Linked DNA regions of Synechococcus sp. PCC 7335. The protein of the gene in region 1 interacts with the protein of each later gene in a pairwise test. Links are inferred from orthologs where the notes say so. Each region holds a gene or a part of one and is shown on either strand. Other genes may lie near its edges.

Region 1 (3,254 bases):
ACCCACCTAACTGACAGAATAGGCATACAGCCCCACTTGACTATGCGCTCAACTTTGTCTCGGTAGGCTTACTATGCCCGCTTTTTGTGAGCTGATTTCAACAGATGCTTAGCAGATCGTCAAAAGATCGCTGTAGGTCCCTTCGCGAGAAATCTCACATATTCAAGCGATAGGGATATACTTTCTTAATCAAACGTGCTACTCAAAGAGCACACTTGTAGAGTCTTCACTCATGGTTTCGTCAATTCTGGCCATTCTTTCTTTTCTGATCGCTGGATACACTGTTAGTTCAGTACGAATCATTAAAGAAGGCAATGCAGCCCTAGTAGAACGATTGGGCAAATACAATCGTAAGCTTGGCCCTGGGGTGAATATAATTGTGCCGGTAGTAGAATCTGTGGTGCTAGAAGATTCTCTGCGAGAACAGACCCTTGATATTGAGCCACAAAGGGCCATCACTAAAGACAGCGTAAACCTAGAAGTCGATGCCATTATCTACTGGCGAATCTATGACCTAGAGCGGACTTACTATGCGATCGAGGATGTCGAGTTCGCGATGAGCGAGCTAGTCACCACAACGCTGCGCTCTGAAGTCGGTAAGATGGATTTTCAAAGCCTATTCTCATCTCGCGATAGGATCAACCGTGCCTTGCTAAGGGAACTCGATCAAGCAACCGAGCCTTGGGGTTTGAAAGTCAATCGGGTCGAGATTCAAAAGCTAGATCCGCCGCAGAACGTGCTCGATGCCATGCAAAAAGAGCGAGCAGCTATCTACGAGAAGAATGCCAAGATCTCTGAAGCACAGGCGGACGTTGAGTCGATGCGTTTGCTCTCTGAGGCGATCGCCAACACTGGTAACGGTAAAGAAGTCTTGCACTATCTATTAGCTCAACGCTACGTCGCAGCTAACCAAAAGATTGGGGAAAGTGACAATTCCAAAGTGCTATTTATGGACCCCAGGGCGCTGACTGAAGGGCTAGTCGATCTAATGAATGACGGCGACGTTAGAATCAAAGAATAAAAGCAAGATAGGAACCCAATGTTAGCAGCGACTACAGAGCCTCAGCTTGAATCAAAATCTGATAATGCAAGATCGGATGATGACTCGCCCCAAGAGATAGCCGTAGTACCGCTGTTGGGCCGCTCTATTGAAGCTTTAACTGAATGGGTGATACAGCATGGGCAGCCTGCATACCGGGGCAAACAGTTACATCAGTGGATTTATCAGAAGGGAATTCGCTCATTAGACGAGGTAACGGTCTTTTCAAAAAAATGGCGCGCTGAGGTAAGCGGCTTTCCAGTAGGGCGATCACATATTCACCACCGCTCCGAATCGCCTGATGGCACTATCAAATACCTGCTTAGGCTTAGAGATGGGCTGATTATAGAAGCGGTCGGCATCCCGTCTGATAAGCGTCTGACTGTCTGCGTCTCTTCGCAGATCGGCTGTCCGATGGGCTGTGACTTTTGCGCGACGGGAAAAGGTGGCTTTACACGCAACCTAGAAACCTATGAGATTGTCGATCAGGTACTAACGGTTCAAGAAGACTTCCAGCGGCGGGTGAGCAACATTGTCTTTATGGGCATGGGTGAGCCTTTGCTGAATACGGAGGCGGTGATCGGTGCGGTGCGATCACTCAACCAAGATATCGGCATCGGTCAGCGGATGATGACTGTATCGACGGTAGGCATTCCAGGCCATATTCGCAGGTTAGCCGAACAGCAAATGCAGATTACCCTCGCCGTCAGTTTGCACGCTAGCAACCAGGCACTACGCACTCGGCTAATTCCTAGCGCTAAGCAGTATCCCCTTTCAGCGCTGCTAGACGAGTGCCGAGACTATGTCAAGATGACGGGTCGCCGAGTCACGTTTGAGTATATTTTGCTAGCTGATTTGAACGATCGCTCAGAACACGCCGCAGAGCTGGCCTCAGAACTACGCGGCTTTCAAAGTCATGTGAATCTGATTCCGTACAACCCAATCAGCGAAGTGGACTACCAGCGCCCTAGCAGAGCAAGAGTCGAAGGCTTTACCCAGCAGCTCAAAGATAAAGGAATTGCCGTTAGCGTTCGCTATTCTCGTGGCTTAGAAAAAGACGCCGCTTGTGGTCAGTTGCGAGCATCAAAAGCCGCAGAGACGATTTCGACTGCTTCTTAGTCTCTAGCTCTATTTCCTAGTCCTGACCGCCAGCGCTATCTAGGGCGTGATCCAAACGAAATCGGTAAAGTTAGGCGTCGTGGGTTGATCAACCGTACTTAGCCGAACGCTAGCCTGATCAATCTCGGGAAGGCGACGCTCTACGCGGCTAGGAATGCCGTAATCAAAGGCGATATGGCCTTCACCTGCTAAGACAACCATCTGCCGCTCAGGCTCTTTTTCTAGCTGCATGACGACACTCTCAGCCATTGTTTCATCCCACAGTACTTGCGCTGCAAAAAAATTCTCAAAGTTGAGACTGCTGCCATGACCATGAGCGCCAAAGACCTGGGCAACAGAAGCTCGATACGCTTCATTAGTGGTATCGAGCTCAGCAATCGGTGGAACGTACTTCAGCAGATTTTCATCTAAACTTTCTAACCCTTCGCGGGCAACTTGTCTAGTCGCTTCTGTCGGTGTGTTTAATGCAATCACCGGAATTTGGTTATCTTTGGCATAGCGAACAATCGGCGCATAGAACTCCCAATCAAAGCCCCAACGGGTTTCGTATTCGCTCTGCTCTACTAGCTCTGCTTCAGTAATGTCGCCAGCTAGGTAGTCATCTAGAGCGGACTGGAAAGGGCGCTGAAACATTTCTAGACCGATAGCGATCGCATTCGTTTGATCTAGCGCTTGGATGATGTTGAGTTGAGCGATGTGATCGGCCCTGCTATCGTGGGTTTCTGCAAGGTAGATGACTTGGGAAGAGGCGATCGCCTCTAATACATCAGCGTTAGCAGAGTCTGTCTCAATACCCGGTTCATTTTGAGTGATCGCCTCTTCCTGTGAAAGCGGTGAAGCATTCTCTTCCATTCCACTTCCCAGCGCAGTAGCGTTCTGCCCATTCGTACAGGCTAAAGACAAAGCTGCTAGCGTCAGCCCCAACCGCAGGCAGACTTTGGAGGGCCAGTGTGCAGAGAGATTGGAAAGAGTGGAATTCTTTGATGCGGAATTCTTTGATACAGATGACATAGAAGGCTACAAGCAGACTGCTCTAAAGAGCAACTTTCTGAAATTACACATGTGCTTTTTGAGGTATATCCATCCTATATCAAGC
Region 2 (3,159 bases), 970 kb from region 1 along the record:
GGCGATGAAATGATGGTCTGTGCAATGCATCCCTATGGGCCAGAAACTGATAGCTGCCGTGACTGGGAGTCAATTTGGCCTAGTGATCAAGAATCGTGACTACTTAGTAGTGGATAAAAATGTCCTACCGGTCCTTGGCCACGGCCGATCGAGAGTGCGTGTCTTAGCGCCTGTGTGACGTAGTGTTTGGCTTCAACTACAGCGGTGAAGGGCAATTTCCCTTTGGCAAGATTAGCTGCGATCGCACTAGAAAGGGTACATCCAGTTCCATGCGTATTCTTCGTATTCACTAGCTCAGTAGTCAAAGTCTCTAATTGCTGACCATCGAACCAAACATCTATCCCGCGCAGCTCGTTCTCGAAGCCACCTCCTTTGACTACCACAGTCTTCGAGCCGAGATCATGAATTTTTTTAGCAGCCAACTGCATATCGGCTAGCGTATCAATTTGCATAGCCGCTAAGATTTGAGCTTCGTAGCGATTTGGAGTCAAGACGGTCGCTAAGGGTAACAGTTGATTTATCAGCGCGGCGATCGCACCGTCATCAACCAGCTTAGCTCCAGCTCGTGAAACCATTACTGGATCAACCACTAGCTGTTCAACTGGCTGTGCCTTCAGATACTTGGCTACTGCCTCGATGATCTCCTGATTTAGCAGCATCCCCGTCTTAGCTGCTTGCACACCCATATCGCTAACAACTGCCGTGATCTGAGCAATCACAGCCTCAGGTGCCAACGCATCCACGCGACTAACGCCCATTGTATTTTGAGCGGTCACACAAGTCAGTGCGCTAGTCCCATGAACTCGATGAAACGAGAACGTACGTAAGTCAGCCTGGATACCTGCGCCGCCACCGCTATCAGAACCTGCGATTGTTAGGGCAACCGGGATCGCACTCATCGATTACGACGACGCTGTAAGAAATCAGGAATATCTAGATTGGGTGAAATTACTGGTGGAGTCTTCACTTCTTCGGTCGATTCCTCTTTTAGGGGCAAACTAGATTCTTCTAGAGAGAGGCCCGACGTGCGATCCATTGGTGTTACCTTGGAGCTAGCCATAGAAGGAATGCTGCGACTCTCCATACTAAAGCCTGTGGCGATCACTGTGATTCGAACCTCACCTTGCAAGCGGTCATCGATCACCGCCCCAAAGATGATATTTGCATTGGGATCTACCGACTCATAGATAATCTCAGCGGCCTGGTTGACTTCATGTAGGGTCAGATCGTTTCCGCCTGTGATATTAAAGACGACGCCCCCTGCACCGTTGATAGAGGTTTCTAGCAGTGGGGAGGAGGTCGCTGCGATCGCGGCCTCTCTAGCTCTAGATTTACCAGAGCCTACGCCAATTCCCATCAGCGCCGAGCCGGCATCAGCCATCACTGCTCTCACATCGGCAAAATCGACGTTAACTAGACCAGAGATAGTAATGATGTCTGAAATGCCTTGAACGCCCTGCCTCAAAATATCATCAGCCACTCGAAACGCTTCTTGCACTGGTGTTTGCTCAGAAATCACAGACAGCAGCTTATCGTTTGGAATAATGATTAAGGTATCAACACAAGCTTGCAGTGCCGCGATGCCGCTGTCTGCTTGAGACGTTCGCCGCCGACCTTCAAACGTGAACGGGCGAGTAATCACGCCCACAGTCAAAGCACCCGCTTCTTTCGCACACTCAGCCACGACCGGAGCGGCCCCGGTACCGGTTCCCCCGCCCATGCCTGCGGTAATAAAGACTAGGTCTGATCCCTCTAAAGCTTGAAAGATTTCATCGCGAGATTCTTCTGCCGCTTTTTGTCCAATAGAGGGATTACCGCCAGCGCCTAGACCTCTAGTGAGCTTCTGCCCAAGCTGCATTGCATTCGTTGTGCTTGAATAGGTCAGTGCCTGAGCATCGGTATTTACCGTCCAAAACTCAATACCTACCAACCCAGTGTCTATCATCCGGTTCACAGCATTACAGCCACCGCCACCGACACCGATCACCTTAATTCTTGCAACGCTGCTTGGTACTATATCTCCGTTCATCGGCTCTTCCGCTGACAGCGCACTGCCATTACTAGCTGCAGTAACTGATTGTACACCTGACCCATCGTTCGCATAAGAATCTGTGTGAAGGGATGCGTTATTCATAGGGCGAGCTGATATGTTTGTCTAACGTGTATAAGTAGAGGATAGAGTTAACTCAAGGAATAGAGTACAAGTTAACTAAGAGAAACCGACTGATACAACAGAGTTTTAAGAGTGCCAACGTCATTAGCCGTTACCTCTCGGCTGCCTTTTATGGTCTCTTTACCTAGCAATCTCGTTGGGTTGTTTCCTTCAGGAAAAGTTTATAGAGCTAGATAGCTAAGAATCAACGAACTTAAGCATAAGTATGAAATGGTCAATTTGGGTCAGCGCAACTCTAACCCATCAAGAAATTAGGAATAGCGCTCGACTGACTTTTCTTTCTCCGCACCGAATTGAGTCAACTATAAAGGAACTTGCTTAAAAAGCCAAACGTTGTCCTAACCTAGCTGCGTTCGGCAGTACTACAAGGATTGACCGGCCGCTTGTAAGGTTTCGATGACAGGATTTTTGGGGTCCTTGAGATCAATGAAGGCTACTTGCTCTAGATCGACTTTTTGGCTGAGCGATCGCAGCTGATCTAATGCCGCTAGCTGTGCTGCAAAATGATCCCCATACGCACCAATATGCACCAAGCCTAGCTCACTGCGCAAAATTAGATTGTTTGGATCACTCCAATTGATTGCTGTGATCTTAACAGGGCTACGCTGAATTTCATGATAAATCACTTGCCAGGTGCCGGCATAGCCAGGGCGCATTCCTTCAACTGTAAAAGTGGGGATCGCGATTTCTGCGCCTAGCTTAGAAAAGCTGTCGCGCGGCATCCAGTAACCTTGAGCGTCAATCAAGCCAGGTTCTTGAAAAGGTTGATTAGGAACGGATGGCAGAGGCTGGGCTTGGCTGGGAAGGGCGATCGCTACGGGCTGGCGTTCTGTAATCTGTACATGAAGACCCGGTGGGAGCAGCCGTCGACTCACCCTTGCTGATTCGATCGCAGCTTGCTCAATTAATGTTTGTGCTAGCTTATCCGATTCGACTTCTAGCAATGTCTGTGGATAGGCTATTGGTATCAGGTCGCGCACATTTTG

What was found.
Region 2: the proteins of rlmN (region 1) and ftsZ interact in binary tests that used the Escherichia coli proteins (3 or more experiments, as listed by UniProt). The link is inferred for Synechococcus sp. PCC 7335 from one-to-one orthologs.

The regions. Positions count from the first base shown.
Region 1 is NZ_DS989904.1:2,045,510-2,048,763, reverse strand. Bases 171-3,098 are described here. They hold rlmN (23S rRNA (adenine(2503)-C(2))-methyltransferase RlmN), read left to right. Parts: upstream 171-1,039; coding sequence 1,040-2,158; downstream 2,159-3,098. Other genes in these bases: S7335_RS08960 (ChaN family lipoprotein), read right to left, coding at 2,198-3,098; S7335_RS08970 (SPFH domain-containing protein), read left to right, coding at 233-1,021. Outside these bases: more of S7335_RS08960, read right to left, coding at 3,099-3,169.
Region 2 is NZ_DS989904.1:1,072,804-1,075,962, reverse strand. What follows is about bases 16-2,848. They hold ftsZ (cell division protein FtsZ), read right to left. Parts: upstream 2,135-2,848; coding sequence 896-2,134; downstream 16-895. Other genes in these bases: S7335_RS04810 (cell division protein FtsQ/DivIB), read right to left, coding at 2,536-2,848; thiD (bifunctional hydroxymethylpyrimidine kinase/phosphomethylpyrimidine kinase), read right to left, coding at 87-899; S7335_RS04825 (hypothetical protein), read left to right, coding at 16-99. In the rest of the region: more of S7335_RS04825, read left to right, coding at 1-15; more of S7335_RS04810, read right to left, coding at 2,849-3,159. UniProt on the Escherichia coli protein: Essential cell division protein that forms a contractile ring structure (Z ring) at the future cell division site. The regulation of the ring assembly controls the timing and the location of cell division.